4 regions of the Williamsia phyllosphaerae genome follow, and region 2 is predicted to be linked to each of the others. Evidence: predicted binding sites of a transcription regulator. Region 2 holds the regulator's gene; each other region holds the start of a gene.

Region 1 (7,742 bases), on a different contig from region 2:
CCGCGTGATACGGCACCGCCGACCTGTGATCGTTGGGGGTGGATCGCTGCTGGTAGGCCGCTGACCTGCACCGTTGTGTGATACCCCCACGGGCCCCGTGGTAAGCTGACCCAATCGAAAGGGGCTTGGAACTTGAATTTCAAAGTCGGCGACACCGTTGTATACCCCCATCACGGTGCTGCTCTAGTCGAAGACATCGTGGTCCGCACCATCAAGGGCGAGCAGGTCGAGTACGTCGTCCTGAAGATCGCGGACGGTGACATGACCGTACAGATCCCGTCCACGAAGCTCGAGTACGTCGGTGTTCGCGACGTCGTCGGCGTCGAGGGCCTGGACAAGGTGTTCGATGTCCTCCGCGCGCCCCACACCGAAGAGCCCACCAACTGGGCGCGTCGTTTCAAGGCCAACCAGGAGAAGCTGATCTCGGGCGACATCATCAAGGTGTCGGAGATCGTGCGTGACCTGTGGCGTCGTGAGCAGGATCGCGGTCTGTCCGCAGGTGAGAAGCGGATGCTGACGCGTGCCCGTCGCGTGCTGGTCGACGAGTTGTCGCTGGCCCAGGGCACCGACAACGCTCGGGCCGACCTGATCCTCGACGAGGTTCTCGCACCCGCCTCGTAAGAGAGTCCCTTTGTGTCCACCGTCTGCCTGATCCCGGCTGCGGGAGCGGGTACCCGTCTGGCCGCCGGTCGACCCAAGGCGTTCGTCGATCTCGTCGGTCAGACAATCCTCGAACGTGCCGTTCGTGGAGTGCTCGATGCCGACGTCGATGCTGTCGTCGTCGCCGTCCCCGCCGACCTGGTGTCCGAGGCGCAGGCCCTGCTCCCGGACTGCCATGTCGTGGTCGGTGGCGCCGAACGCAGTGCGTCGGTGCGGGCCTGCATCACCGCGGCGACTGCGTCGTTCGACGTCGACGTGATCCTCATCCATGACGCAGCACGTGCGCTGACCCCGCCGGACCTGTTCCGCAGGGTCGTCGACGCGGTGCGTGCAGGTGCTCCGGCGGTCATCCCCGGTGTGCCGGTCACCGACACCCTCAAGGCCGTCGAACCCGGTGGCGGTGGTGAACGCGTCGTGGCCACCGTGGACCGCAGCGTCCTGCGCGCGGTCCAGACCCCGCAGGGCTTCGCGCCCGACGCACTGGCCCGCGCGCACGCGTCCGGCGGTCACGCGACCGACGATGCCGGACTGGCCGAGGCCGCGGGGATCCCGGTGACCGTGGTCCCGGGCGACCTGATGGCCTTCAAGATCACCACCGAGTGGGACCTGCGGCTCGCGCGCATGCTGCTCGAATCGACGGGAGTCCGCTGATGCGGGTGGGTATCGGTACCGACGTCCATCCGATCCAGGCGGGCAAACCCTGCTGGATGGTCGGCCTGCACTTCCCCGACGACCACGGCTGCGAGGGGCACTCCGACGGTGACGTCGGGGTTCACGCGCTGTGCGATGCGTTGCTCTCGGCCGCCGGTCTCGGCGACCTCGGGTCGGTGTTCGGCACCGGTCGCCCCGAGTGGGACGGCGTCGACGGCGCCACCATGCTGACCCACGTCCGCGGACTGATCTCCGACGCGGGATATCAGGTCGGCAACGCCGTGGTCCAGGTGATCGGTAACCGACCGAAGATCGGTCCCCGGCGCGAGCAGGCGCAGCAGTTGTTGTCCGACCTCGCCGGCGGACCCGTGTCGGTCTCGGCGACCACCACCGACGGTCTGGGACTGACCGGCCGCGGCGAGGGCATCGCCGCGGTTGCCACCGCCCTGCTGGTTGCCGCGGGTGGGCCCGCAGCTGCCGCGAGCCAGTAAGGTTCAACGTCGTGACCCTCCGTCTGTACGACACCGCCGCGCGCGCCCTGCGCGACTTCACCCCCGCGCAGCCGGGGCGTGCATCGGTGTACCTGTGCGGCGCGACGGTCCAGGGTGTCCCGCACATCGGTCACGTCCGCAGCGGTATCGCCTTCGACATCCTCCGCCGATGGCTCGAGCACAGCGGACTCGACGTGCTGTTCGTCCGCAACGTCACCGACATCGACGACAAGATCTTGACCAAGGCCGCCGACGCGGGCCGACCGTGGTGGGAGTGGGCGACCACCCACGAGCGCGCCTTCACCCTGGCCTACCAGCAACTCGGCGTCCTGCCGCCGTCGGCCGAGCCGCGGGCGACGGGGTTCGTCACCGAGATGGTCGAGTACATGGAGCGCCTCATCGAGCGGGGTCATGCCTACGCCTCGAACGGCGACGTCTACTTCGACGTGCGCAGCCTGCCCGAGTACGGCGCGCTCTCGGGACACCGACTCGACGACGTGCACCAGGGCGAGGGCCTCGCGACCGGTAAGCGCGACGAGCGCGACTTCACGATGTGGAAGGCGGCCAAGCCCGGCGAGCCCTCGTGGCCGACGCCGTGGGGCCCCGGCCGTCCGGGCTGGCATCTGGAGTGCTCGGCGATGGCCACCTCGCTGCTCGGCGCAGAGTTCGACATCCACTGCGGCGGTATCGATCTCATCTTCCCGCACCACGAGAACGAGATCGCCCAGGCGCACGGCGCGGGTGACCCGTTCGCCCGCTACTGGTTGCACAACGGCTGGGTCACCATGGGTGGCGAGAAGATGTCGAAGTCGCTGGGCAACGTCGTGTCGATCCCGGCGATGCTCGAGCGGGTCCGGCCGGTGGAGCTGCGCTACTACCTGGGCAGCGTCAACTACCGGTCCATGATCGAGTACTCCGAGGGTGCGTTGATGGAGGCCGCAGCAGGCTTCCGGCGCGTGGAATCGTTCGTGCACCGGGCGGTCACACGGTTCGGAGACGTGCCTGTCGGTGAGGTGACCGCGGAGTTCGCGGCCGCGCTCGACGACGATCTCGGCGTACCCGCGGCGCTCGCGCAGATCCACAACACGGTGCGCAGCGGGAATTCTGCGCTCGAGGCCGGCGACATCGAGCCGACCGTGGCCGCCGCGTCGTCGGTGCGCGCGATGATGGGCATCCTCGGCGTCGACCCGCTCGACGATCACTGGCGTTCCGACAGCGACGATTCCGACGCCATCGCGGCGCTCGACGTGCTCGTCGGCGCCGAACTCGATCGGAGAGCGAGCGCGCGCGCCGACAAGGACTTCGCGACCGCGGATGCGGTGCGCGACCGACTCGCCCAGGCCGGTGTCGAAGTGACCGACACCGCCGACGGCGCACAATGGAATCTCAAGGGACACAACTGATGGCCGGCAACTCCAAACGCAAGGGCGCGATTCGCAAAGAGGGTACGAAGAAGGGCCAGGTCGCCGGATCCGGCGGTAAGCGGCGCCGAGGGCTCGAGGGTCGCGGTGCCACGCCCAAGGCCGTGGACCGCCCGTACCACGCCGCACACAAGCGCTCGAATGCTGCCGCGAAAGCGGCGTCGGGCACTCCGCGCGGTCGGACCACGGCTGCACAACGGCGTGACGAGAACGCTCCGGAATACGTGTTGGGCCGCAACCCGGTCGTCGAGTGCCTGCGAGCGGGTGTCCCCGCGACCGCGCTGTACGTGATGGTCGGATCGGTGCCCGACGAGCGCGTCAGCGAGGCGGTCAAGTACGCCGGCGACAAGGGCATCGCGATCCTCGAGGCGCAGCGTTCCGAGTTGGATCGCATGAGTTCCAACGGATTACACCAGGGCATCGCCCTGCAGGTGCCGCCGTACCAGTACGCGCACCCCACCGATCTGATGCGGTCGGCGGTCGACAGTGGCACGCCGCCACTGCTCGTCGCGCTCGACAACATCACCGATCCCCGCAACCTCGGTGCGGTCATCCGGTCGGTGTCGGCGTTCGGCGGCCACGGGGTGGTCATCCCGCAGCGTCGCAGCGCGAGCGTCACCGCTGTCGCGTGGCGCACCAGCGCCGGTGCGGCCGCGCGCCTCCCGGTCGCCCAGGCGGCGAACCTGACCCGCACGCTCAAGGATTGGGCCGCCGACGGCGCCCAGCTCGTCGGCCTCGACGCCGAAGGGGACACCGAGCTCGACGGTTACGACGGCACCGGGCCGATCATCATCGTGGTCGGTTCGGAAGGAAAGGGATTGTCCCGCCTGGTCCGCGAGACCTGCGACAGCATCCTGTCGATCCCGATGGCCGGCCCGGTCGAGAGCCTCAACGCATCGGTCGCCGCGGGTGTCGTGCTCGCCGAGTTCGCCCGGCAGCGTCGTCAGGCCTGACTGTCTGAGGCGCTGGGCCGTAGAACAATACGCTTGTCTTGTTTGAATGACTGAGCAACAATTATGTCCGGTACTCACCAGTACCAGTTCATTCGTACAAGGAGGACATCATGCGTATCTCGACACGATTCTCTGTTGTCTTTGCAGCGACGATCGTGGCCCTCGGAACCATCGGCGCGGGGGCGGCAGTCGCGGCTCCCGGTACCGGCTCCACGTCCGGCTTCACCGCCGATCTGGTCGGATCGAACGGAAGCGAGGGGCTCAGTTGCGCTCTGAACGTGACGAACAACGGTCCGGCCACGGCGCGGAACGTCACCGTGTTCACCAACCCCGGACTGTTCGGGCCGAGGCCGGTGTCCCTCGGTGACATCGCGCCCGGCCAATCGAAGAAGAAGCTGCAGATCGATTGCGGAATTTTCGGTCGGCAGTTGTACCAATACGCTGTATCGACCACGCCAGATCTGAACCCGGGGAACAACGGCGCGGTCGTGTACACGCCCGGGTGATCAGGCGGCTAGGAGAGCGGTCAGTCGGTATTCGATCTGACTGAACCCGGGATCGCTGTGACCCGGTGGTGGCGGGGCCGTCGACGCGTGGGTGTGCCCGGTAGGTGTGGTGACCGTCGCCGAGTGTCGTCCGATGTCGACATCGCCGATGACCACGGTCCACCCCGGGTTCTGTTTGGCGCGATTGTGGGCGACGCACATGCCCAGTCCGTTGACCTCACTGGTCGCACCGCCATCGGCGTGCGGCTCGGCGTGGTCGTACTCGGCGATCGGTGCGTCGCAGTACGGGATCCGGCAGTCGTGGTCGCGCGAGTCCAGCAACGTCTTCAGCCCGGTCGGGAAGGTCCTCGCCTTCGAGTCCATCGCCACCAGCGTGCCCGTGGCCGGCGTCGCGTAGACACGGCGCAGCGTCACCAGTGCCTCGGCGTCGATCGAGGAGCGGATCATGTGTCGTGCGGTCGCGGCGGGGATGGGACCGTATCCGTCGACGTGTACCGCCGCATCCTCGGAGCCGCTCAGTATCGAGTCGGGCAACAGCAGGTTCACCGCGACCGGCATGGCCTCGGCGGTCGCGGCGCCGGTGGCCCGCTCGACCAGGGTGTCGGCCATGATCTGCGCGTGGCTACGCTCGTCGATCCCGCGGATCGCGTCCGCGTGCTTTTTCAGCGACGCGAACACCGAGATGCCCTGTCTCAGCGGGAGCAGAGCCGTCAGGCGGACCATCCCGTCCGGCGCGGGGCGGGTGCTGACGCGTCGATCCTTCTCCGCGTTCGCGTGGCGGTCGACGACGGCCTGCGCGTCGAGCTCGTAGGCCAGCTTCTTCGCCGCGGCGTCGACGGCACGGTCGCCGAGACCGTCGAGCGTGACGGGGTCGCTGCACAACCTGCGGTCGATCTCTTCGCGATCGACACGGGTGAGGTACGCGGTCTCGCGCACCAGGATGGTGGCGCGCCACTCGCTCAGTGCTCCCGACTCCAACGCCGCACGCGTATGCGGCATCTCGTTCATCAGCGCGCGGGCGAAGCCGAGGTGGCGGGATCCCTGGGCGCCTGACACCTTGCGTGCCAGCGCGATCTCCGAGGACATTCCGCGGCCTCGCCGAGCGGCGGGTACACCGCTGGTCGTCTCGGCCTCGATACGCAGTTCCTCGAACCGCATGGTGTCACGCGCCTGCGCCGCAGCACATCCCGCCTTGATCGACTCCAGCAGCGCGACACGTTCGATCGCTTTTTCTTCGTTCTCCGCGGGGGATTGTTCGGCGAGCGAACGCAGGATGGATTGCAGTGTGAGCACTGCCGTGTCCTGCGCGACGTCCATCGTTCCCCCGAAGATGTATCGAATGTGTGTTCGATACTAAAGTCGGGCGGATCCGGCGTCAAGCATTTCTGACGATTTGCTGCAGTGAATACTGTTGCTCGTCGGCACTTTTCAGTGCGGGGTCGAGTCGCGCTCCGCGTCGCGCAGCTCGTTCTTGCGAACCTTGCCCGTCGAGGTGCGTGGGATGGCGTCGGTGAACTCGATGTCGCGGGGCGCCTTGAACGACGCGATCAGACTCTTCACGTGTCGGGTCAGTTCCGCGGGCTCGACCTGGGCGCCGTCGGCGAGGACCACGAACGCCTTGGGACGTTCACCCCACTTGTCGTCGGCCACTCCGATTACCACCACGTCGGCGACGGCGGGGTGGCTCGCCAGCGCCTGCTCCACCTCGATGGTGGAGATGTTCTCGCCGCCGGAGATCACGACATCCTTCGCGCGGTCGAGCAGCTTCACGTAGCCGTCCGGCAGCATCACCCCGAGGTCGCCACTGTGGAACCATCCGCCGGCGAACGCCTCGGTCGTCGCTACCTGATCGTCGAAATAGCCCTTCATGACGCAGTTCCCGCGCATGACGATCTCACCCATCTCCACGCCGTCGGGTGTCACGTCGATCAGGGACCCGTCGTCGGCCGCATCGGGGCGGACCACCCGCAGCGGGTCGGCGGTCACCATGCCGACACCCTGGCGTGCCATCACGACGTCGAGTTCGTCCGAGCTCAACTCGCCCCAGCCGTCCTGGGGTTCGCAGATCGAGTACGGGCCGTAGGTCTCGGTGAGGCCGTAGACGTGTACGAGAGTCGCCCCGAGGGAACGGATCTGGCCCACGACGGTCGGGCTGGGTGGGGCGCCGGCGGTGACCACGGTGAGCGGCCCGTCGAGTTGATGGGCCTCGGGTGCCGACGCGAGCGTCGACAACACGGTGGGCGCGCCGCACATGTGATCGATGCCCTCGGTGTCGACGAGGCGCCAGATCTCGGCGCCCCGCACGGCGGGCAGACAGACGTGTCGGCCGGACACCGCGGTCACCGCCCAGGTGGTGCACCACCCGTTGCAGTGGAACATCGGCAGCGTCCACAGATAACGGGTCGCGTGGTCGAACCCCTGGTGGATGACCTCGCTCAGAGCATTCAGGTAGGCGCCGCGGTGGGTGTACATCACGCCCTTGGGGCGGCCGGTGGTGCCGGAGGTGTAGTTGATCGTGATGGTCGCGGTCTCGTCGGCGACCTCCCACGGGATGAACCCGTCGCCACCGCGGGCGGTGAACGCGTCGATGTCGTCGAGTGAGACGACCTCGCGCACCGGCAGCTCGACGTCGCCGAGAGCGCCGAGCAGATCGGCGTCGCCGAGCAGCAACGACGAACCGGAGTGTCGGCAGATGTACGCGACCTCCTCCGGCGACAACCTCGTGTTGATCGCGACCAGGACGCCGCCGGCCAGCGGCACGCCGTAGTGGGCGATCAGCAACTCGGCGCGATTGGTGGCCAGGTAGGCGACGCGGTCACCGGGCGAGACGCCCCAGTCGCGCAGTGCCCCGGCCAGTTGCTGCGCGGCGGCGGCGAACTCTGCGTTGGTGAGGCGCCGGTCGCCGTCGACGATCCCGATGGCCTCGGGGTGCACCTCGGCGGCACGGTCGAGGAAGCGCAACGGGGTGAGTTGGGTGTCGAGGCCTGACATGGCCTCGACCCTACGGGCTGTTCAGTCGACGAAGGCGGCGATCTCGGCGCCCGCTTCTCTCAGCGCCGC
Region 2 (7,742 bases):
CTCGTCCGGACGAGCGGTCGCGCGCTCGGCGACGCCGAGCTCGGTCACCCGCACCGCGTCGACGGGTACCGCGCCACCGTGTACCCGTCGGAGGAACCCGGCGCGTTCGAGGAAGGCGAGGTCGCGACGCACGGTCTCGCTGGTGACGTCGAACTCCTCGGCCAGCGCGGCCACCGACGCGCGACCGTGCTGGTGCACCTGGTCTGCGATGGCCTGCTGGCGCTCTTCGGCGTACATGGGAGAACGTCCCCGTTTCGGTTGGAATGTGTTGCTTTTGATGTTGATATGAGTCTGTTTACGCCCGGATGTGTTGACAAGTCAAGCTTTTCTTGTAATTTGGATCACATGCCACCGCAGAATGACGTTCAGCTCGCTCACCGCACCCCGTCGACGGACACGTCGTCCGAGTCGACGTCCGTGCTGTCCGGGACCCCGGTCGTCGCCGGCGTCGCCTACGCGCCGGTGATGTGGCCCGGCCCGCGACCCGAACTGCCCGGTCCGGGCGAGCCGCCCGCCGACGTCGAGGCCGAGTGCGACCGCTTCGCCGCGGCGACGGTGATCGTGGCCGATCGACTGCGGGTGCGGGCCTCGGCCGGTACCGGCGTCGCCTCGGAGGTGTTGTCGGCGACCGCCGCACTCGCCGAGGACCGCGGCTGGGTCGGCGCCGCGCAGAAGCTGATCCGGGCCGGCTCGCCCGCCCCGAACGCGGCGGTCGACGCCACCGAGCAGTTCGCCGCGGTCTTCACCAAGCTCGGCGGATTGATGGCCGAGCGCGTCACCGACCTCATGGACGTCCGCGACCGCGTGCTCGCCGAACTCGCCGGTGATCCCGAGCCCGGGCTGGCACAACCGACGTCGGAGGTGATCCTCTTCGCCGACGATCTCGCCCCCGCCGACACCTCCGGCCTCGACCCGTCGATGGTGCGGGGCCTGGCCACCCGTTTCGGTGGACCCACCAGCCACACCGCGATCATCGCCCGTCAGCTGGGCATCCCGTGTGTGGTCGCCGTCGCCGATCTCACGGCGGTGCCCGCGGGTACCCCGGTGATGCTCGACGGCACCGCCGGCACGGTGACCCTCGGGTGTGACGCCGACGACGCACGCGCGCAGGTCGCCGAGTCACTCCGGCAGTCCGAACTGGTGTCGCGATGGACCGGCCCCGGACGGACCGCCGACGGCGTCGAGGTCTCGATCCTCGCCAACGTCCAGGACGGCGCGTCGGCTCGCACCGCGACCGATTTCCCCGTGGCCGGCATCGGGCTGTTCCGTACCGAGCTCGCGTTCCTCGATCGCGCCGCGGAACCGACGGTCGCCGAACAGACCACCCTCTACCGGGAGGTCGTCGACGCCTTCGCCTCGGACTCGGGTGCCCACACCGCGAAGGTCGTCATCCGCACCCTGGACGCGGGCTCGGACAAGCCGTTGCTGTTCGCCGATCAGGGGACCGAGGCGAATCCTGCGCTCGGCGTCCGAGGTCTTCGCATCGCCTTCGCCGACCCCGGCCTGCTCGACCGTCAGCTCGACGCGATCGCGCTGGCCGCCCAGGCGACCGGGGGCTCACCCTGGGTGATGGCGCCGATGGTGGCGACCGCGGCCGAGGCGAGGGGCTTCGCGGCCAAGGTGCGTGAACGCGGTCTGACCGCGGGCGTGATGATCGAGATCCCCTCGGCGGCGCTGCTGGCGCCCGCGATCCTGGCCGAGGTGGACTTCGTGTCCATCGGCACCAACGACCTGACCCAGTACACGATGGCCGCCGACCGGATGTCGTCGGAGTTGGCCGGTCTGACCGACCCGTGGCAGCCCGCGGTCCTGACCCTCATCGACCGCGTCGCGTCCTCCGGTGCGCAGGTGGGCAAGTCGGTGGGGGTCTGCGGTGAGGCCGCCGCCGACCCGCTGCTGTCGTGTGTCCTGGTGGGCATGGGGGTCACCTCGCTCTCGAGCGCACCCGCCGCGGCCGCAGGGGTGGGCGCCGCCCTCGCCGACGTCACGCTCGCGCAGTGTCAGGCCGCCGCCCGCGCGGCCCTGGCCACGGCCGATCCGGCCGCTGCGCGTCTCGCGGCCGCAGAGGCGTTGCACGCCTGACGTTCTCGACGCGAACCGTGTGACATCGCCGGTCCCGGCTGCTGCGCTCACCGAGGCGCGAGGGGGATCTCGCCACATGGGCACTACAGTCGTGGGGCGAGTGCGAGGAGGATGTCGAGGTGGCCGAGGAGACAGGCCGGCGCTACGCCGGGCGGGACCCGGCGACTCGTCGTGCGGCGCGGCGTGACCAGTTGATGGCCGCCGGTCTCGAACTGTTCGCCACCCAGGGCTACACGCGGGTGTCGGTCAAGCAGGTGTGCGACTCCGCGAAGCTGACCCAGCGCTACTTCTACGAATCGTTCGTCGACCGCGAGGATCTCCTTCTCGGTGTGTACGACGCCGTCGTCGCCGAGACCCGCCATCAGGTCGATCGTGCGCTCGCCCAGAGTGCCACCGACGTGGTCGATCTCGCGCAGTCGGCCCTCGGGGCCTTCATCGGACACCTCACCGACGACCCGCGGCTCGCCCGCATCATGCTGCTCGAGGTCGTCGGGGTCAGCCCGCGACTCGAGGATCGCCGCTATCGCGTCATCCACGACTTCGCCGACCTCATCCTGGCCGCCGGGATGACGTCGTCGCAGATCGAGGACACCTCGGCGCCGGAGTTCCGCCTGGTGGCGGTCGGGCTCGTGGGTGCTGTCAACCAGTTGCTGGTCGACTGGGTCCTGGGCAACGGCTCGCACGATCCCGACGCGATCCTGTCGGTGTGCACCGGTCTGTTCGCCGCATCGTTCGAACGGTTCTACGACCGCGCCTGATCGGGGTCCGGTCGAACTCGACTGCGCGTCAGCGCAATCGACGGCCCGACCGCGTCTCGACCTGTCGGACGAGATCGATCAGCGTCGTATCGCGACGCAGTGAGCGGTCCAGCAACGGGTTGATGATGCCCCGCAGCGTCGCGACCGGGATCCAGCGGCGCGGGATCTGTACGCGCGCGGCACGTCGTTCGATGCCGGCGGCGACCGCACGCCCCACCCGCTCCGGGGCGATGGGGGTGCGCAGCGGGGCCGGGAACGCCCGGGCCACCAGTGCGGTCGCGAGGTCGTCCTTGCCGAAGGCGACGTCGGCGATCGGTGTCGCCACCCACCCCGGGTACAGGACGCCCGCGGAGGCGCCGTGTGCCGCCAGCTCGACGCGCAGCGCACGGCCGATCTGTTCGACCGCGGCCTTGGTCGCCGCGTAGGGCGCGTTGACCATGCCGTTGAGGTACGCGTACGTCGAGGACGTGATCAGCACGTGCCCCTGCGACTCGACGATGTGCGGGAGGGCGGCACGGACGGTGTTCCACACCCCGGCGAGGTTCACCGCGATCACGCGTTCGAAGGTGCCGTCGGCGACGCTGAGCACCGTGTCGGCGGACTCCCCGCTGGAGATGCCTGCGTTCGCGTGCACCACGTCGATGCGGCCGAAACGAGCGGCGGCGGTGTCCATCACGTGACGCAGATCGTCGGGGGAGGTGACGTCGGCCCGCAGGGCCAGCGTCCGTGCGGGGCCGAGTTCGCCGGCCACCGCATCGACCGAGGCCTGGTCCAGATCGACCAGGACGACGATCCCGCCCCGGGCGTGCAGTTCGCGCGCCACCGCCCGACCGATCCCGCCTGCGGCCCCGGTGATGACGACGACCGCACCGGACAGGTCGATCTTCTTCTCGCTCATGGGGTCATTGTGACACGCCGTCGGGTCAGATCGGCGGGTCGAGGTCGGCCGTGACGCCTCAGATGCGCCGCATGACGGTGACGACCTTGCCCAGGATCGCGGCCTCGTCACCGGGGATGGGGTCGAACAGCGGGTTGTGCGGCATCAGCCACACCGTGCCGTTCGTGCGTTTGAACGTCTTGACCGTGGCCTCACCGTCGATCATCGCGGCCACGATGTCGCCGTTGTCGGCGACGTTCTGCTGACGCACGACGACCCAGTCGCCGTCGCAGATGGCGGCGTCGATCATGGACTCACCCACCACCTTGAGCATGAACAGGGCGCCGTCTCCGACCAGCTCACGGGGGAGTGGGAACACCTCCTCGACGGCCTGCTCGGCGAGGATCGGACCACCCGCGGCGATCCGTCCGAGGACCGGCACGTAGGTCGGTGTCGGCAGGGCGTCGGTCTCCGGCGTGATGTCGGCGGGATCCTGGTCCTGGACGTTGACCGCGCGAGGGCGGTTGTGGTCGCGCTTGAGGAAGCCCTTGCGCTCGAGTGTGCGCAACTGGTGGGCGACCGACGACGTGGACGTGAGGCCGACGGCATCGCCGATCTCGCGGATGCTCGGTGGGTAACCGCGCTCGCGAACCGACGCGCGGATGACCTCGAGGACCTTCGCCTGCCGTGAGGTCAGATCGGCCTCACTGATGGGTCCCTCGGCGGCCTCGGTGGTGCTGACGGTGGTGTCGGACACGGTGTCCCTCCTGTCGCGGCCCGCCGTCGACGGGCCTGTGGGGCCTGTTCGAGAAGCGCGCGGACCTGCTGTCACCTGGGACAGTAGAGGACTTGATAACAACTTTCAAACATTTGTTCGATCGTGTCGGGACTTTGTCGGACCCCCGTGTTCTAATCGAACATACGTTCATTCGAACGTCTGGTCGATGAGGAGAACGTCATGAATCAGACTCTCACGCGTCACACGAGCACCACGGTCACTGCGCCGGTCCGTACGTCTGACACCGTCCGCCGAACCGCGGTGCACGGCGCTCCCGCGCGTCGTCGCGCCACCACCGGCGGTCTGCGCCCCGACGTCCGCCGTCCCGCGGGTCGCCGTCCGGAGGTCGCCCGCCCGCGGACCGGCGCGGCGTGCGGAGACGCCCGGCGGCAGGCCCCGCCGGCGCTGCGGCCCGCCCCGATCGGTTGGGCGGTAGCCGTCGTCGTGGGCATCGGGCTCGCGATCGTGATGTGGATGATGGTCGTCAGCGGTTCGGTGTTCGCCGACTCCACCGCGCCTGCGGTCAGTGGTACCGAGCTGGTGCACGTGCGCGGAGGCGAGTCACTGGGTGAGTTGGCCGGGCGGGTCGCGCCGGATCAGCCGATGTCGTCGGTCGTCGCCACCATCAAGGACCTCAATCACCTGAGCGGATCGGCGATCACCGCCGGCCAGCCGCTGCTCGCCCCGACCTACCTGCGCTGAGTCGTCCCGGTGATGTTCGAGGACAGTCGGCGGGTGCGTCGACCACCCGAGGTCACCGCGACCGTTCACGCCGTGTCCGGGCTCGGATACGCACCGGTATCCTGGTCACCAGGGGTTCGTCTCGGACTCCGCGTCGACGCCGAGGGTGTGCCCCCGTCGTCGCGCCCACGGATCCGGCTCGAGGACACACCGATGCATTGCCCCTTCTGCAAGAACGAGGACACCCGCGTGGTCGACTCGCGTGTTGCCGACGAGGGCCAGGCGATCCGCCGGCGCCGCTCCTGTTCGGAGTGTGGTCGCCGCTTCACGACGGTCGAGAGTGCGGTGCTCGCGGTGGTGAAGCGAAACGGCGTCACCGAACCCTTCAGTCGCGAGAAGGTCATGCTGGGCGTTCGACGGGCGTGCCAGGGCCGTCAGGTCGACGAGGACAGTCTGAGACAACTCGCCCAGCAGGTCGAGGACTCGGTGCGGGCGTCGGGATCGGCCGAGATCCCCAGCAACGAGGTGGGTTTGGCGATCCTGCAGCCCCTTCGTGAACTGGACGAGGTCGCGTACCTTCGTTTCGCGTCGGTCTACCGTTCGTTCGAGTCGGTCGAGGACTTCCAGCGCGAGATCGACGATCTCCGTGCGCTCCCGTCACGCGCCGCGAACGCCCACGCGACGGCCGGTTCAGCCGCGGAGGGCGTCGATCGCCCGTAGTATCCGTTTCTCCGACACCGGGTATGCCGTTCCGATCCGCTCGGCGAACAGCCCGATCCGGAGTTCCTCGACCATCCAGTGGATCTGCTCGTTGATCGCCGCCTGCCGTGCGGGTGTGGCCCGGGCGACCGCGGAATTCCATCGTGCGGTCACGGTGTCGACGGCGCTCATGGCGCGCGCGTCCTGTGCCAAGGCCGCGGGAAGTTTTCCCAGCCGTACGACGATGGCGTCGAGGTAGGCAGGTAGTCGCAGCAGGTGGTCGAATCCCGTGTCGGCGATGAACCCCTGGTAGACGAGGTGGTCGAGTTGCTCGGTGATGTCGTCGAACACCGGGCCGGGACCGACTCGGTCCAGTTCTGTTCGGATCGGTGCCATCCGTGTCATCGCGTCTCCGACGGCGGCGAGCACGCGTCGCGCCGACTGCGGGACGTCACGGGCCACCTGCGCCCGCAGGGCCGCGTACCGGGCGCTGTCGGTGACGTCGTCGGTGGGTCCGAGCGCGCCGCGGATCGCCGCGCCGGTGCAGTCCCGCAGCAGCGCCTCGGTGCTCGCGTACGGGCTCTGGGACAACGCGATCCGGTCGCCGACGGGCAGTTGTGCCACGGCACTGGGTTTGAGCTGTGGGATGGACAACTCGAGCAGCGCGATGATGCCCTGACGCGTCTGGGCGCGTGCCTGCGCCGGCGACGACGCCATGTCGAGGACCACACCATTCGGTACCGCGCGCAGTGACGGGTGGCTGGTGACCCGTTGGCCGGCGATGGTGTCGACGACCGAGTCGGCCAGGGTTCCGATGGTGGTCGGTGTCCACTCTGTCACCGGTGTCGAGATCGGCTGCGGCGCAACGCGATCAGCGCTCGGTACGGTTCTCGAGCCGCGCGGGGACGTCCGTCGGTTCGTCGCGGGTTCGACGGCGGCCATGCGCGGTCGGTCGACGGCCGCGACAGCCGTGACGAGTTCGGTCAGCGACGACGCGTCCGCGACGGTTGTACCGTCGTCGGTCTCGGCGACGTAGGTCATCCGCAGGTGATCGGGTAGACCGGTCGGGTCGAAGTCGGTGGGTGCGATCACCACTCCGGTCCGACGGGTCAGTTCGCGCGCGAGGCCGGTCGCGATGGGCTCGCTGCGGGGGGTGAGCGCCGCGAGTGCGGGACCCGCGGCGTCCGCGGCCGGCGGCAGCCGACGACGGATCGCCTTGGGCAGGGTCCGGACCAAGGCGACCGCGAGTTCGGCACGCAATCCCGGTACCAGCCAGTCGAAGCCGGACGGTCGTACGCGGGGGAGCAGGGCCACGGGGATGTGCACGGTGACACCGTCGCGGTCGGTACCGGGTCGGAACTCGTACGTCAGGGCCAACCGGGCCTCGCCCTGCTGCCAGTGGTCGGGGTACTCGGTCGCCGAGATCGCGTCGGGGTCGGCGACGGCGTCGGCCGTCAGATCGAGGAGGTCGGGATCGGCGGCGCGTGCGGTCTTCCACCAGGTGTCGAAGTGCGCACCGGAGACCACCTCCTCCCCGATGCGTTCGTCGTAGAAATCGAACAGCTGGTCGTCGTCGATGACGAGATCACCGCGCCGGGCGCGGTGTTCGAGATCGCGGGCGTCGTCGAGCAATGCCCGGTTGCGTTCGAAGAACGGGTGACGGGTCCGCCACTCGCCTTCGACGAGGGCGTGGCGGATGAACAGCTCCCGAGACACCTCGGGGTCGATCCGCCCGAACGGGACCGGCCGGTTGACCACGAGTGGTACCCCGTAGAGCGTGACCCGCTCGTAGGCCATGGCGCACGCGCGCTTGATGGACCAGTGCGGTTCGCTGTACTGGCGTTTGGCCAGGGGCCCGGCGATCTTC
Region 3 (7,742 bases), on a different contig from region 2:
CGATGCGCAGCGACAGCACCAGGAGATGGATCAGATCGTCCGGGGTGTCGCCTACCTCGTCGGGGCGTCCGGGTTCGGGCAGTCGCGGGTCCAGTCCGGACACGGCCACCACGTCGGCATCCGGGAGGATCGACATCCGTTGGTGCACCGACCATTCCGACGACGGCGTGGTGATCACCTGAACCCGGACGGGTCGCTCGACGGGTCCGTCGAACTCCGGATCGTGGAAGATCGAGTCGACCGGCGCCGATTGGTCCACCGGCCGGCCCGCGGCTCCGGCCACCGCCTGCGCCAGGTCACAGCCCACGCTGCTCACCCCGGCGATCGAGTACATCGTGCGGGCGGCGTGCTCGGCGACGACGGTCGCCGCGGAGGTGTCACCGGCCCAGGCGATCGACCGGTCGGCGACGCGCGCGGCCAGGCCCTTGGCCGCGTTGTGGAACACCTCGTTGCCGGGGTGTGCCGCGGCGGCCTCGTCGTCGAGTGCCTCTGCCAGCGCCCCCAGGTCCACCCGGGGACCGGTCGAGCGCACGGAGGTCAGCGCCCCCAGCACCGCGAGCAGCGCCACCACGTGCCCGACGAACCGGAACTCCGGCGGTGCGGGGATGCGCGGCGAGAGGTTCAGGGCCGATCCGCCCGCGGCCTCGGCCAGGGGCCCCTCCAGGGGGACGTCGACGACGAGCTCGGCGCGGCGCCGGGTGGCCCGGGCGGCGGCATCTGCGAAGGTCAGGTCGCCGGCGTCGTCGCCCACCAGCACCACCAGGTCGAGCGGACCGATCCAGCCGGGCAGCCGACCCGCCACGACGATCGGGACGTCGATGCGTGCGGCCGTCGTGGTGACGACGAGGTCGGCGGCGGCCGACGCGGTCCCGCCGCCCACCACCAGGACGACGGCACGGGGCCGGATGTCGGCGAGCGGCGCGAGCACCCCTTCGCGGACCGCCTCGTCGACTGCTCTGACCTGTGCGCCGGCCATGGCGGCCAGCCGCAGGCGGCCGTCGACGTCGGCCGCCTGGAGGCGGTCCACGTCGTCGAGGTCGGGGGCACCGGTGAGCATGGGTTCTACGGTATCGGCGTCAGGCCCGGACGATGGCCAGGATGCGCTCGACCAGGGCGTCGATCCGTGCCGGGTCCGGCGCCTCGGCATTGAGACGCAACAGTGGTTCGGTGTTCGACGCCCGCAGGTTGAACCACGAGCCGTCGCTGAGACTGACCGTGACCCCGTCGAGTTCGTCGATGTCGGTGGCGTCGTCGGCGAACGCCGCGACCACCTCGGCCGTCCGCGCGGGGGCGTCGGCCACCGTCGAGTTGATCTCGCCCGACGCGCTGTAGCGCTCGTAGTCGGCGAACAGTTCCGACGCGGGCTTGTCTGTCCCACCCAGCGCCGCCAGGACGTGCATGGCCGCCAACATCCCGGAGTCGGCGTTGAAGAAGTCGCGGAAGTAGTAGTGCGCCGAGTGCTCGCCGCCGAAGACGGCCCCGGTCTGCGCCATCTGCGCCTTGATGAACGAGTGTCCGACGCGCGTGCGGACCGGCGTCCCACCCAGTTCGGTGACCAACTCCGGCACGGCACGCGAGGTGATCAGGTTGTGGATGATCGTCGCGCCGGGGTTCTTGGCCAGCTCGCGGTCGGCGACGAGACCGGTGACCGCGGACGGCGACACCGGCTCGCCGCGCTCGTCGACGACGAAGCAGCGGTCGGCGTCCCCGTCGAACGCCAGTCCGATGTCGGCGCCCGTCTCGCGCACGAACGCCTGCAGATCGACCAGGTTCTTCGGGTCGAGCGGGTTGGCCTCATGGTTGGGGAAGGATCCGTCGAGCTCGAAGTAGAGTGAACGCACAGTGAACACCGGGGAATCCCCCAGCACCGCCGGAACAGTGTGACCACCCATGCCGTTCCCGGCGTCCACGGCGACCGTCAGCGGTCTGACACCAGAGAGATCGACGAGTTCGTGCAGATACGCCGCGTAGTCAGCCAGCACGTCGCGCTCGGTGATCGTCCCCGACGGTCCGTCGTACCCGGGCACCCCGTCGACCAGTTGTCCGGCGATCGTCGCGAGCCCAGAGTCCTGTCCGACCGGCCGGGCACCGGAGCGGCACAGCTTGATCCCGTTGTAGGCGGCCGGATTGTGGCTCGCGGTGAACATGGCGCCGGGTCGGTCGAGCACGCCCGAGGCGAAGTAGAGCTGGTCGGTCGAGGCGAGTCCGATCAGGACGACGTCGAGGCCCTGGGCGCACACGCCGTCGGCGAAGGCCCGGGCCAGCGTCGGGGACGACTCACGCATGTCGTATCCCACGACCACGGAGGTCGAGCCCTCCGAGCGCATCAGTCCACCGAAGGAGCGTCCGACGTCGCCGACGAACTCCTCGTCGATCTGCTCTCCGACCAATCCGCGCACGTCGTAGGCCTTCACCACCGCGGCGACGGACTCGGTGGTCCGGCTCGTCCTGGCGTCGGACACCCTGGTCGGGTCTGGCACGTCGGTGCTCCTCGGTTCGATTCGATCTCGTCTTGTCGATGTGCGCACAGCTTAGTGGTTGGACGACGTCGATGACCGATGTGCAATCACCTCCGACGCAGCCGAAGTCGTCCGCGACGACCACGGCGTCGTCGGCCGGCATGGTCCGTCTGCGTTATGCCGCGATCACAGTGTGGGCCGTGACCCTGGCCGTGCTGACGGTGACCCGGGTGATGTCGTTCGATTTCCTGTGGATCCTGATCGCGATCGGCGCCGGCCTGGTGGCCACGAGCATCGGCCGACGCAACCCGCTGCTGGTGGTCCGGGACTGGCTCCCGTTCGGGCTGGTGCTGTTCGCCTACGACTCCACCCGCGGCGTCGCGGCGTTCCTCGGCATGCCCACCCGCTGGAATCTGGCCGTCGACGCCGACCGGTGGATGTTCGGCGTCGTCCCGACGGTGTGGTTGCAGGAGCACCTCAAGCACGCTGACCCGCAGTGGTGGGAGGTCATCACCAGCGTGGTCTACATGTCCTACTTCATCGTCCCGTACGCGTTGGCCGCCTGGCTGTGGCTGCGCGATCGCACGTCGTGGCGTCGTTTCGTCACCCGGTTCGTCGTGCTGTTCCTACTCGGACTGGTCGGCTACATCCTCGTGCCCGCCGCTCCCCCGTGGGCCGCCGCGCAGTGCACCCAGTCGCAGATCGCCGACGGCCCCGCGTTCCCCGCGTGTCTCAAGACGAGTCCCGACGGCGTCCCCGACGGTGGACTGCTGGGAACCGTGGCACCGCGCGAGGACGGCGCCCCGTTCGTCGAACGCATCTCGAGCCGGGGCTGGGACGTCCTGCACATCGGACCGGTGCGCGACGTCGTCGAGGTGGGCCAGGAGCGGTCCAATCAGGTGGCGGCGATCCCGTCGCTGCACGCCGGACTCACCGGACTGTTGGCGATGTTCATGTGGCGACGCACCCGGAAACTGGGCCGGACGCTGTGGGTCGGCTACGCCGCGGCGATGGCCTTCACGTTGGTCTACTCCGCCGAGCACTACGTGTTCGACCTCGTCCTCGGTTGGGGACTCGCGGCGCTGGTCATGCTGGGTTGCGGTGCGGCCGAACGGTGGTGGAGCGCCCGCTCCGCCGAGAAACCGGTGTCAGTCGACCGGGTCGGGCAACACGCGTAGGTGACCGCGACGGCCCGGCCGGGGCCGGTTGGCCGCCGACACGGGTGCGGGCGGGGTGTGCCACGCGGAGTGCTGGGCCGACCGGGCGGCCACGTCGGTTCCCGAGGCACTGCGCAGTCCGCCGGCCTCGCGGACGGCCTCGGCGAGCGCGGTCAGGTCGTCCTCGTCGCCGAACGGGGCGGCGAACCCACCCTCGCTGCGCATCATCTCCCAGCCGCGCGGAACGGTGATCCGGCTGGCGTGCAGGTCGCACAGATCCCACGAGTGCGGCTCGTCGGAGGTGGCGAGCGGTCCCACCACCGCGGTCGACTCGGCGTAGACGAACGTCAACGTGGCGACCGCCGGTTGGGCACAACCGGGCCTGCAGCACTGACGGGGGAGCCTCACCATGCGAGATTAGCCCGACGGGCCGCACGGACACCGCAGACACACCCGGCGTGGCGCCACCGACACGCCATCGTGACACTCGCGTGGCCGGGGAGTGGTCGTGTCTACACTCTCGCCATGGCCAGGACTCTGCACCCACTCGACGCGCGCGACGGAGGATCGCTGCGCCGCGATCGCCGTGGTCATCGTCGCGACCGTCGTGGTCGGGGTCTGCGGTCCACGTTGTTGCCGCCGGGCGTGCCCGCGGCGAACACCCGCTCGGAGTCGTTCGACCTGGTGGTGCTGGAGGCGTTCGCCGAGATCGACGCGCAATGGCACGACCAGCTGGGCGATCTCGATCTCGCGGTGGACGAGATCCCGCGCATGCTCCCCCGCGATCCGGAGACGGTGCAGTGGCCCGACGAGGTCACCGCGGACGGTCCGATCCCCCTGGCCCGACTGCTGCCCGCCGGCATCGACACGGCCGGGCGGCCGTCCAAGGCCCGCATCGTGCTGTTCCGTCGCCCGCTCGAGTCGCGGGCCGACAAGGGTGCCGATCTGCTCGACCTGGTGCACGAGGTGCTGGTGCAGCAGGTGGCGACGCACCTCGGTGTCGACGAGGACACCATCGACCCGAACCCGCAGTAGCGCGCTCGAGCCGAGAAGCGTTGCCGCTCAGTCGGTCAGATGATGCCGCGCTTGAGGCGGCGACGTTCGCGCTCGGAGAGACCGCCCCAGATCCCGAAGCGCTCGTCCTTGTGCAGGGCGTACTCCAGGCATTCGGGCTTGACCTCGCATCCCTGGCAGATGCGCTTGGCCTCGCGGGTCGATCCGCCCTTCTCGGGGAAGAACGCCTCGGGGTCGGTCTGGGCGCACAGGGCGCGGTCCTGCCACTGGTCCTCGATGTTGTCGAACAGCGCATCGAAGTCGTCGGGGACAATGCTCAGGTGGGGCGCCTGTGGTGCGGGCGCGTGCGAATGAAGGCCGTTGCTCATCAGGTTCTCAGAAGTCATCGCCGGGCCTCCTCATCTCGGATAGAAAGTGGTGTGGGTGTTCGCCTGTGCCGTAATCTGCCCGGATTCGAACATGTGATCGAATTCGAAGCGGCTCAACGATTCTCGATCACGAAACGATAATGACACTGATGTGATTAGACACGGCGGGCACTGGTGCGGTCAAGCGGAACAGCCAAATTCCCAATACCACCCGGCGCCGACGATTCGGTGTCTCGACACGACAGGTGTGTCGCGGAGCACACCGGCCGGCCCCTCCGGCCCGCTCGCCGCCCGCGTGCGGTCACCCCCGCCGGCTCCGCACTAGAGTAGGTCGTCGTGAAGACAACGGTTCTCGTCGGCGGCGTCGGGGGCGCGCGATTCCTCGACGGCGTGCGCCACCTCCTCGGACCGACCCCGTTCCCGGCCGGTGCGGGCGACGGCGATTCGGCGAACTCGGTGACCGCGGTGGTCAACATCGGTGACGACGCCTGGATGCACGGCGTCCGGATCTGCCCCGACCTCGACACCTGCATGTACACCCTCGGCGGCGGCATCGACACCGAGCGCGGGTGGGGCCGCGAGGACGAGACGTGGAACGCCAAGGAAGAACTCGCGGCCTACGGTGCCGACCCGGACTGGTTCGGACTCGGTGATCGGGACCTCGCAACGCATCTCATCCGCACGCAGATGCTCGACGCGGGATACCGTCTCTCCGACATCACCGAGGCGCTGTGCAAGCGGTGGCAGCCCGGTGTGCGCCTCATCCCGGCCACCGACGATCGCCACGAGACCCACGTCGTGGTCAACCGCAGCGGCGATGTGCTCGGCGCGGGCGCCGGCTCCCCGTCACCGGACGACAAGGTCGCGATCCACTTCCAGGAGTGGTGGGTGCGCTACCGCGCCAAGATCCCCACGCACGGGTTCGCGCAGGTGGGCTCGGACGACGCGAAGCCGGCACCCGGCGTGCTCGACGCCATCGCCGACGCCGACATCGTCCTGCTCGCCCCGAGCAACCCGGTCGTCAGCATCGGCGCGATCATCAGCGTCCCCGGCGTGCGTGCTGCGTTGCGGACGACGTCGGCGCCCGTCGTCGGCATCTCCCCCGTGATCGGCGGCGCCCCCCTGCGCGGCATGGCCGACGAGTGTCTGTCGGTGATCGGGGTCGAGACCACCGCCGAGGCCATCGGGGCCCACTACGGCGCCCGTTCGGGCACCGGCATCCTCGACGGTTGGCTCGTCGCCCCCGGCGACACCGCCGACATCCCCGGGGTCGCCACCCGCGCGGTGCCGCTGCTGATGACCGAGCCGAGTGCGACGGCCCAGATGGTCCGCGACGCCTGTGATCTCGTGGGCGTCCCCGTGACCCCGGCATGAGCGACACAGGCACAAGCGACCTCGGCCCGGTCGCGCACGTCCCCGCCGATCACGCGGCCACCGGCGAGATCACGCTGATCGCGGTACCGGGGCTCCCCCGCTTCACCGTCGGTGACGACATCGCCGGCGAGATCGCCCGGGCGGCCCCCGATCTGCGGGACGACGACATCCTCGTGGTCACCAGCAAGATCTTCTCCAAGGTCGAGGGACGCATGGTCACCGCGCCGAGCGACCCCCACGAGCGGGACGTGTTGCGCCGCACTCTCGTCGAGAACGAGTCCGTTCGTGTCCTGGCCCGCAAGAACCGCACACTGATCACCGAGAACGCGCTCGGGATCGTGCAGGCTGCCGCCGGGGTCGACGGCTCGAACGTCGACACCGATCAACTCGCGCTGCTGCCGGTCGATCCCGACGCCAGCGCGCGGGGTCTGCGCGCGGCGCTCGCGGAGCGGCTCGGCGTTCAGGTCGCGGTGGTCGTCACCGACACCATGGGTCGCGCCTGGCGCAACGGGCAGATCGACGCGGCCATCGGCGCCGCGGGCATCGCCGTCACCCACCCCTACGACGGGACCGTCGACCGGCACGGCAACGAGCTGATCGTCACCGACATCGCCGTCGTCGACGAGATCGCGGCCGCCGCTGACCTGGTCAAGGGGAAGCTCGGCGAGACCCCCGTCGCCATCGTGCGGGGACTACACCCCCGCGACAACGGTTCGAGTGCGCGCGATCTCGTCCGCCCCGGGGAGGACGACCTGTTCTGGCTGGGGACGAACGAAGCCATCGAACTCGGCCGCGGACAGGCCCTGCTCACGCGCCGGTCGGTGCGCGCCTTCGCGGACACCCCGGTCGCCGAGGACGACATGCACGCCGCCTTCGCCGAGGCGCTCACCGCCCCGGCGCCACACCACACCCACCCGGTGCGGTTCGTGTGGGTCCGTGACCCCGACCGCCGCCGACGTCTGCTCGACGCCATGGCCGACCGCTGGCGGACCGATCTCGAAGCCGACGGCAAGACAACGGAATCGGTCGAGCGTCGGATCGCCCGCGGTCAGTTGCTCTACGACGCCCCCGAACTCGTCGTCCCGATGCTGACGATGGACGGCGCACACGACTATCCCGACTCCGCACGGGCGACGGCCGAGCACACCATGTTCACCGTCGCCGTCGGCGCCGCCGTCCAGGGATTGCTGGTCGCGCTGTCGGTACGCGGTGTCGGGAGTTGCTGGGTGGGCTCGACGATCTTCGCGCGCGATGTGGTCACGACCGAGCTCGAGGTCCCGGCCGAATGGGAACCGTTGGGCGCCATCGCCATCGGCCATTCGCTGGACGCGCCCACGCTGCGCACGCCGGCCACGACCGACGGTCTGGTG
Region 4 (7,742 bases), on a different contig from region 2:
GTCGTAGACGACCACCCGGAGATCGGGCACGTCGCGCTGGGCGCGCAGATCGGCGATGAGATTCCCGATCCGGGGTCCCTCGTCACGCGCGGGGACGCACACCAGGATCGGCCCGGGAGTCGGAGCGGGCGCGATGGGTAGCCCTCGGAAACGACGGGTGTTGAGCAGGGCCATGGCCGCGTTCAGTGCGCTCAGCCCGAGCGAGAACCGGGTGAGGACGGTCCCCACCGACATCGGCGTCAGCGTCGCTCGGCCGGTGCCCCGGGGCGGGGTGAGGTGTCCCGGGCGAGATAGGCGATGCCGCCGACGATCAGGACGACCGCGAGCGTCAACCCGGCCAGCACCCAGGTCCAGTCACCGAACGCGGCGGTCCCCGGATCGGCGTAGGTCGCCTCGGCGGTCAGGTCGCTGACCTTGCCCGCCTCCGGCTTCCAGGTCACGGTGTCGTCAGCGGACTGGGTTCCGTTGGTCGCGCTGATGCCGCCGGCGAACTGCACCGTGAGCTCCAGCAGATCCTGTCCCGGGGTGAGGCTCGCGAGGTCGGCGTTGCCACGGAACCGGACCACGTCGCCGCTGCGCTTGGTCGTCAGCTGCAGGCTCACCGCAGAGTTCGGATAGGCCTCGAGGAGCAGGTCGCCGAGCTGGTTGAACTGACCGACCGGCAGGGCGGTGTAGGTGACGCGGGTGCCGACCATGCCGTTCTCGTCGTACTCCTCGGCGACGACGCTCCCGGCCATCGACTGCGGGACCTCGATCTGGGGTCCCTTGCCCGACTGTCCCTGTCCGGTCGACTTCTCGGCGACGACGAGGTCGCCCCAGAGACGGTCACCGACGTAGGGGGAGCGGTCCATGCAGGAGCTCAGCGCCAGCGTGCACAGGGCCGCGATCAGCGTCGCGAGCACGACCCGCAGTCCACGGTTCGTCGATGGTGAGCGCTTCTGCGACGCCGATCTCATTCCCAGCACAGGCACATCGTGCCAGGCCGGTGGCATCAACGCCGACATCCGGTGGCCGCGGCGAGTGCGGGCACGCCGAGCACGGCCATCGCGACGAGGCCGTAGGCGATCCCGGACCGCAGGGCGCCGTCCTCGAGGAAGAAGACCTGGGCGACCGCGGACCCCAGCCACGTCCAGACGAACCACGTCAGCGGGATCACGGGCACACGTGCCGTCGTGTCATCCGCGTGGGGGACACCGGTGCGGGCGGGGGCATCGAGCGCCGTCAACACGGCGAACACCACGAGCCCCAGCAACGCCCATCCGGCGTAGTTCGTGAGCGGGATCTGCTCGATGCCCGGCAAGCCGGCGTCGTCGACGCCCCACCGCCACAGGCCCGCGGCGACCATCTGCGGGTCGAGGTACAGATCCCACCCCACGAGCGCGACGATCGCGGCGAGCACCCGCAGCACGGGCCGCCGCGGCAGGACGAACACCGCCACCCGCCACACGCTGTACGCGCCGACGAACCAGGCGGCCGAGATCAGGATCGGCACCGTCGCGATGGACGGGCCGATCCGGTCCTGCGCATAGGTGTAGTCACCGAACGGGATGCCGGTCCGGGTCCCGACCACCTCGAAGGCGAATGCGAGCACGGCGATCGCGACGATGACCACGGCCCCGCGCAGAGCACCCCGTCGGCCGATCGCATCGGCGGCCATGGCGACGACGCCGGCGCACAGCACGACCATCGTCGTGATGTCGCGGTTCGAACCGTGCACCAGGGGGTAGACGATCTGCGCGCCGATCGTCACCGCGAGTCCGGCGACGGCGACGGTGTGTGTCGACGCGGACCGCGTGGTCCGGTCCGGGGCGGTGGCGGTGCCTCGCGTCACCGCGGACCCGGAATCCGGCGACGAAGGGGTGCGGTCACCGCCGCCACGGTCCGACGTACCCCGCCGCCGACACCGTCGGCGTCGCGGATCGCCAGGTCGGCCGCCAGCGCCCCGCTGATGCCGCTCACCCCACCGCCGGGGTGAGTCGACGCCCCCGCGAGGAACAGGTGGGGGACACCGGGGACGCGATGACCGCCCAGATCCGGGTGCGGTCGGAACATGAACATCTGGTCCAACGACATCTCGACGTGCATCACGTTGCCGCCGATGAGCCCCAGCTCGTCCTCGATGCGATCAGGGGTCTGGGTGTGGACGTGCTCGATCTGCTGCGCGAAACCCGGTGCGTGGCGATCCATCTCGGCGACGATGTCGTCGGTGGCCCGATCGGCGATCTCCGCCCAGTTGCGGCCGCCGGCGAGATGTCGTGGGTACCACTGGGCCCACAGCGTGACGAGATGACGATCGGCCGGGGCCAGGGTGGGGTCGATCGCGGAATAGCTCATCGCGACCAGTGCCGGCCGCCGCGGTGCCTCGCCGGCCCGCGCGTCGCCGTAGGCGGCCGCGAGATGGGCGCGATCGGACACCAGCAGTCCGAGGCCGGAGTGCACGCCGTGTGCGGGCAGCCCCTGCGGCAGGCCGGTGTAGGCGGGCAGCGCCGTCGTCGCCACCCGGATCGCGCTGCCGATCCCCGGGCCGATCTCGATGCGGGATCGCCAGCGCCCGACGGTGTCGGCGTCGTAACCGCCCGCGGCGAGCGCGTCCAGCGTGGTGACGATGTGGCACGCGGCGACGACCGAACGAGCACGGTGCACGGTGCCGTCGCCGGTGGTGACCTGCCAGTGGTCGCCCGACCACGTCATCGCCGTGACCGGCTGCTCGAGGGCGAGTTCGCCACCACCGCTGTGTAGTCGGCGGACCAGGGCGTCGGTGAGCGCGCCGCTCCCGCCGATCGCGCGGCCCGGACCCAGGGTGTGCATGAGCGCGGCGATGCCCACCATCGGTGCCGTGCCCGGCTCGCTCATCGGCGGTCCGGACTGGGCGCCGAACCAGGCGAGCGCCGCCTTGAGTCGCTCGGAGTCGAACCAGCTGTCGAGCAACGCGTCCCCGGACCGGAGGAACTCCTGGGACAGGCTCATCCCGGCCTGCCGTCCCGACACCCCGTCGCGCGTCGGCATGCCCCAGAAGGCGCGGGCGAACGAACCGGCCGTCGGGTGCGAACCGAACATCTTCATCACCGACGCCGAGCGCGGGCCCCACACGCCGACGAACCGGCGGTAGGCGTCGGCGTCCGCGGCGCCGCAGGACGCCTCGATCGACGCGCAGGTGGCGTCGAGGCTGCTGTGGAAGACGATCGCCTCACGGCCGTCGGCCGCGGGCGCGAACGCCCACGGATCGCAGTCGATGTAACGCAGTCCGTGGGCATGCAGTTCGAGATCCTCGATGATCGGCGTGTGCCGGATCATGATGTGGGCCGAGGACCCCCGGTCGACGCGGTAGCCGGGAAAACGCTCGACGGTCGACACCGCCCCACCCGGTATCGAGTCCCGCTCCAGCACCAGGACGTCGCGTCCGGCCCGGACGAGGTACCCGGCGGCTACGAGACCGTTGTGTCCCGCGCCGATGACGATGGTGTCGCGCATCGGTCCATTGCTCCTGTCCGCGGCCGTCGTGGACGGCGGCGACGTCGGTGGCCCTCGAGGTGTGGGGCCGTCAGTTCATGGGCAGGCGACGGCCGAGCACCGCGAACGGGCGCGGGTCGCCGGTGAAACCGAAATGGCGCAGCATGTCCCCGAAGCCGAGTCGTCGGTACAGACGCCAGGCGCGGTTGTCGTCGCCGGGCACCTCCGGGGTGGACAGCAACACGCTGTCCTCCGGGCGGTCGGCCAGTAGTCGGGTCAGCATCCTCTGGCCGGTCCCGGTGCCCTGCATCGACGGATGCACGTGCAATTCCGTGAGCTCGAAATAGTTGCGCGTGATGTCGTCGATCTGTGTTCGTGTGTACCCGCCCAGACGGAGTCCCGCACGCAGCTGTTGGTTCCACCACTGGTCCTCGGCGCCGCGGTAGCCGTAGGCGATGCCGATCAGGGTCTCGGTGGTGGACCCCGCGAGCGTCGGGGGATCGCCGCCGCCGGTGGCCGGTGGGCTCACCGGCGTGGACACCGTGGACTGCACGGCGCCCACGGCCTGCCACCCCGGACGGTTCATGTGGTCGCGCCACAGCGGGGTGCGGTGCGTCTGGGTGCCGCGGGGGTAGTTCATCGCCGCGACGTACACGTCGAGGGCCGGCCCCAGCCAACGGTGGACATCGTCGGCCGTGAGGTCCACCAAGCGGACGGACACGAGTTCATCGCCTCCTCTTGAGACCTGTGCGGGGGATGGCTATATTGAATATGTCGAACGGGTGTTCGAATACTCAACCTCCGCGACGAGTCAATCGTTACCCGACGACCGACGGTCGGCTCGGCGGTGAACGAGGGAAGCGTTTGCCGCCGGGTCGGTCCGACGTCCACACCGTCGTACGCCGGTTGTGTCGGTGGTGCCGGGTAGACCTGCAGACATCGGTCCGACACGGACGTGACCGATCTGACGCCGCGGATCGGATGCGCACCGGACCGGCACGTGTTGGAACAGAGTGAATGCACATCGAAGGGGTGATCGACATGGCCGCACCGCAGCGGACGACACCGGACCCACGTGTGGTGACCCGCGCACGTGACCTCCTCGAGAAGGCCGACTCCCTCGCAGCCCTGGCCGCCGATGCGCCGGGCCATGCCGACCAGCTCCGTGAGTTGTATGTCTCAGCGCTTCGGGCGGCCGGTGCCGCGCTCGCCATCGGTGAGTCCTCGCTCGGTCCCCGTCGCGGGACGTCGAACGCCTGGGCGCGGTTGCCACGCGCGATCCCGTCCATGACCACGTGGGCCACCTACTTCGCCGGCCTGTCGCGGCTACGCGCCGACATCGAGGTCGGCATCGTCCGCGACGTCGATGCGCTGCGGGTTCGTGAGACCCGGTCGCGCCTGCAGGACTTCCTCGACGACGTCGAGGCGGAGGTGCTCGCGTACGAGCAGGGCCGTCCCGGTCCGACCCCGCCCGCGCACAACCCGGCACGGTCGGCATGAGTGTCGAGAAGCCCGTGGAGGGGTCTCGACCGGTGTCGTCATCGAGGTCGATCGGAACTCGGGGCGGGTAATAGTGGTCGGTTTGTCGATCACCTCGTATCATCGAGTCAACGGCCCGTAACGCGGGCCAGGGCTGCCCGGACACACGGTTCCGGGCAACCATTTGAGTCGTCCGGCCACGGACCTAGTGCTGAAGGAGGGGCGGTGCCACTCTCGGAGCACGAGCAGCGAATGCTCGAACAGATCGAGAACGCGCTGTACGCCGAAGATCCCAAGTTCGCGTCGAACGTACGACGTCGTCGCATGGGTGGATCGACGGCTCGTCGCCGTCTGCAGGCTGCAGTCGTCTTCGTCGTCGGTCTGGTCCTCCTCATCGGAGGTCTCGTCGTCGACTTCACCGTCGGCGGGTTCCCGATCCTCAGCCTCGTGGGCTTCCTGGTGATGTTCGCGGCCGGTCTGTTCGCCCTCTGGGGTGTCGGATCGTCGTCAACGCCGGAGTCTGCAGGGCCGACATCGCAGCCCTCGGGTGGTCGCCGCGCTCGCGGGGGTCCCTCACGCAAGTTCAGCGAGCGGATGGAAGAACGCTTCAACCGCCGCTTCGAGCAGGAGTAGCACCACTCCGCACACGCAACCGCAACAGCCGCGCATCGACACCGATGTGCGGCTGTTGTCGTGTGTGCACATGCCCTGATTCCCCACTTCTCACCACCACGCGCCCCGCCGCGCCCTTCCGTGCCGTCCAGGGTCGCTTCGTGCTGGAAAACCCCAGGTGACGACGAACGCCTGAGCGTGTTGCGGACGAAATCCCCCCACGCCTTTTATTGCCTCTGAGCTGCGCTGATACAGGAACCAAGTTGGGCTGGGCGGATATAGGGGTGGAAAGTGGGGGGAAGTGGGGTACTGTGGTGCCCGGAGGAAGGGAGTGCCGGACTCACTCCTCCGCCCGGCAGGAGGTGTCGACATGTTTCTCGGCACCTACACGCACAAGTTGGATGACAAGGGACGGCTCACGCTTCCCGCGAAGATCCGAGATCAGTTGGCGGAAGGGATGATGGTGACTCGTGGTCAGGACCGCTGCCTCGCGATCTACCTCCCCGTCGACTTCACGGGGCTCGCGCAACGGGCCGCCGCTGCGTCCAAGGTCGACGAGAAGGCCCGCATGTTCCAGCGCGGTCTCGCGTCGAGCACCGAGGAGATGACCCCGGACGGACAGGGTCGGATCACGCTGTCGGGCAAGCACCGGGAGTACGCCGGCCTCACCAAGAACTGTGTCGTGATCGGCAACATCGATCACGTGGAGATCTGGGACGCCGACGCCTGGGAGCAGTACGACAACCAGCACGAGGAGAGCTTCTCTCGTGCCGACAACCCCGCACTGGGAGCAATCCTGTGACGGACGCAGTACCCCGAACCGTCGCTGGTTAGCACGATGTCGAACGGCGAGTCGAGGCCTCTGCCCGAGATGACCCTGGCGCACTTCCCCAGTGCCAGGTGCATCATGACGACCCTGGCGCACTTCCCCCGCGCCAGGTGCGTCGCCGGGCAGGGACCCGGACTCACCGCACGAACCCACCGGCCCCGCCGACAGCACGGGTCTGCCCCGTGCTGCCGGCGACCGGGCGCGGCACCACAGCACCATCGACGGGACATCCCGTCGCAGGCGGAGAGGCGTTCCGTGGTCAGACGATCGGGCGAGCACGGTCACGTGCCCGTGATGGCCGCACGCATGCTCGACCTGATCACCCCGGCGCTCACCGCGGAATCCCCCGACGGCGCGGGAGCGGTGTTCGTCGACGGCACCCTCGGAGCGGGTGGACACAGTGAACTGGTTCTCTCCACGTTCCCCGGTGTCCACGTCGTCGCCATCGACCGCGATCACAACGCCATCGCCTCTGCCACGCAGCGGCTGTCGACGTTCTCCGACCGGATCACGTTCGCGCGTAACCGCTACGACGAGATCGGGGAGGTGTTGGCGCAGACCGGCCACGACACATATCAGGCCGGGCTCCTCGACCTGGGGGTGTCGTCGATGCAGCTCGACCAGGCCGAGCGTGGGTTCGCCTACTCGGTCGACGCACCGCTCGACATGCGCATGAACGCCGATGACCCACTCACCGCCGCCGACGTACTCAACACCTACGGACACGGCGAACTGGCCAGGGTGCTCTCGGAGTACGGCGAGGAACGATTCGCGGGCAAGATCGCGTCGGCGGTGTTGCGGGAACGCGAGGACCGGCCGTTCGACACGAGTGCGCGCCTGGTCGAACTGCTGTACCGCGCCATCCCCGCGGCGACCCGAAGGACCGGGGGACACCCCGCCAAGCGCACCTTCCAGGCGCTGCGCATCGAGGTCAACGGCGAGATGGAGTCGTTGCGGCGCGCGGTGCCCGCGGCGCTCGACGCACTCGCGCTCGGCGGACGACTCGTGGTGATGAGCTATCAGTCGCTCGAGGACCGCATCGTCAAACGTGAGTTCACCGAACGTATCTCGTCGAGTTCGCCCCCCGGACTCCCGTTCGACCTGCCGGGGACCGCGCCGGAGTTCGCAGCACTCACGCGGGGTGCCGAGCAGGCCGACGCCGAGGAGATCGAGTCCAATCCGCGGTCGGCGCCGGTCCGTCTGCGCGCCGTTGAACGTATCGAGATCAGCAGGGAGAAGCGATGACCGTCACCGACGGGAGTGTCACGATCGGTGACGAGGGACCGGTGGACGACCTCGACGAGGCCGCGGCGACGAACCGACGTCGACGCGCCGACCGAACCGGTGTCGCCGACCGGCCGCGGGAGAATCG

What was found. Region 2 encodes LexA, which represses DNA repair genes until DNA is damaged. Its sites were predicted from a motif close to CGAACANNTGTTCG; they were not measured.
Region 1: IEV93_RS08625 (HNH endonuclease signature motif containing protein) is a predicted target of LexA. The motif match lies at 6,019-6,032, and genes of this name have one in related genera.
Region 3: cofD (2-phospho-L-lactate transferase) is a predicted target of LexA. The motif match lies at 5,085-5,098, and genes of this name have one in related genera.
Region 4: IEV93_RS13220 (SAV_6107 family HEPN domain-containing protein) is a predicted target of LexA. The motif match lies at 4,226-4,239, and genes of this name have one in related genera.

The regions. Positions count from the first base shown of each region.
Region 1 is NZ_BMCS01000001.1:1,813,223-1,820,964, forward strand. It holds gene IEV93_RS08595 (CarD family transcriptional regulator) at 133-621, shown strand; gene ispD (2-C-methyl-D-erythritol 4-phosphate cytidylyltransferase) at 634-1,311, shown strand; gene ispF (2-C-methyl-D-erythritol 2,4-cyclodiphosphate synthase) at 1,308-1,802, shown strand; gene cysS (cysteine--tRNA ligase) at 1,814-3,205, shown strand; gene rlmB (23S rRNA (guanosine(2251)-2'-O)-methyltransferase RlmB) at 3,205-4,176, shown strand; gene IEV93_RS08620 (hypothetical protein) at 4,287-4,682, shown strand; gene IEV93_RS08625 (HNH endonuclease signature motif containing protein) at 4,683-5,975, opposite strand; gene IEV93_RS08630 (AMP-binding protein) at 6,111-7,673, opposite strand; gene IEV93_RS08635 (LamB/YcsF family protein) at 7,695-7,742, opposite strand, start outside.
Region 2 is NZ_BMCS01000003.1:315,711-323,452, forward strand. It holds gene IEV93_RS20025 (DeoR/GlpR family DNA-binding transcription regulator) at 1-237, opposite strand, end outside; gene IEV93_RS20030 (phosphoenolpyruvate--protein phosphotransferase) at 346-2,082, shown strand; gene IEV93_RS20035 (TetR/AcrR family transcriptional regulator) at 2,202-2,840, shown strand; gene IEV93_RS20040 (SDR family NAD(P)-dependent oxidoreductase) at 2,869-3,738, opposite strand; gene lexA (transcriptional repressor LexA) at 3,797-4,474, opposite strand; gene IEV93_RS22565 (LysM peptidoglycan-binding domain-containing protein) at 4,676-5,197, shown strand; gene nrdR (transcriptional regulator NrdR) at 5,390-5,896, shown strand; gene hrpA (ATP-dependent RNA helicase HrpA) at 5,867-7,742, opposite strand, start outside.
Region 3 is NZ_BMCS01000001.1:2,514,969-2,522,710, reverse strand. It holds gene IEV93_RS11770 (hypothetical protein) at 1-1,057, opposite strand, end outside; gene IEV93_RS11765 (phosphomannomutase/phosphoglucomutase) at 1,077-2,480, opposite strand; gene IEV93_RS11760 (phosphatase PAP2 family protein) at 2,552-3,637, shown strand; gene IEV93_RS11755 (DUF3499 domain-containing protein) at 3,608-4,024, opposite strand; gene IEV93_RS11750 (metallopeptidase family protein) at 4,142-4,651, shown strand; gene IEV93_RS11745 (WhiB family transcriptional regulator) at 4,687-5,016, opposite strand; gene cofD (2-phospho-L-lactate transferase) at 5,335-6,372, shown strand; gene IEV93_RS11735 (coenzyme F420-0:L-glutamate ligase) at 6,369-7,742, shown strand, end outside.
Region 4 is NZ_BMCS01000001.1:2,816,097-2,823,838, forward strand. It holds gene IEV93_RS13195 (glycosyltransferase family 2 protein) at 1-234, opposite strand, end outside; gene IEV93_RS13200 (LppM family (lipo)protein) at 240-956, opposite strand; gene IEV93_RS13205 (carotenoid biosynthesis protein) at 992-1,831, opposite strand; gene IEV93_RS13210 (phytoene desaturase family protein) at 1,828-3,471, opposite strand; gene IEV93_RS13215 (GNAT family N-acetyltransferase) at 3,542-4,171, opposite strand; gene IEV93_RS13220 (SAV_6107 family HEPN domain-containing protein) at 4,492-4,950, shown strand; gene IEV93_RS13225 (SCO2097 family morphological protein) at 5,155-5,562, shown strand; gene mraZ (division/cell wall cluster transcriptional repressor MraZ) at 5,912-6,343, shown strand; gene rsmH (16S rRNA (cytosine(1402)-N(4))-methyltransferase RsmH) at 6,665-7,615, shown strand; gene ftsL (cell division protein FtsL) at 7,612-7,742, shown strand, end outside.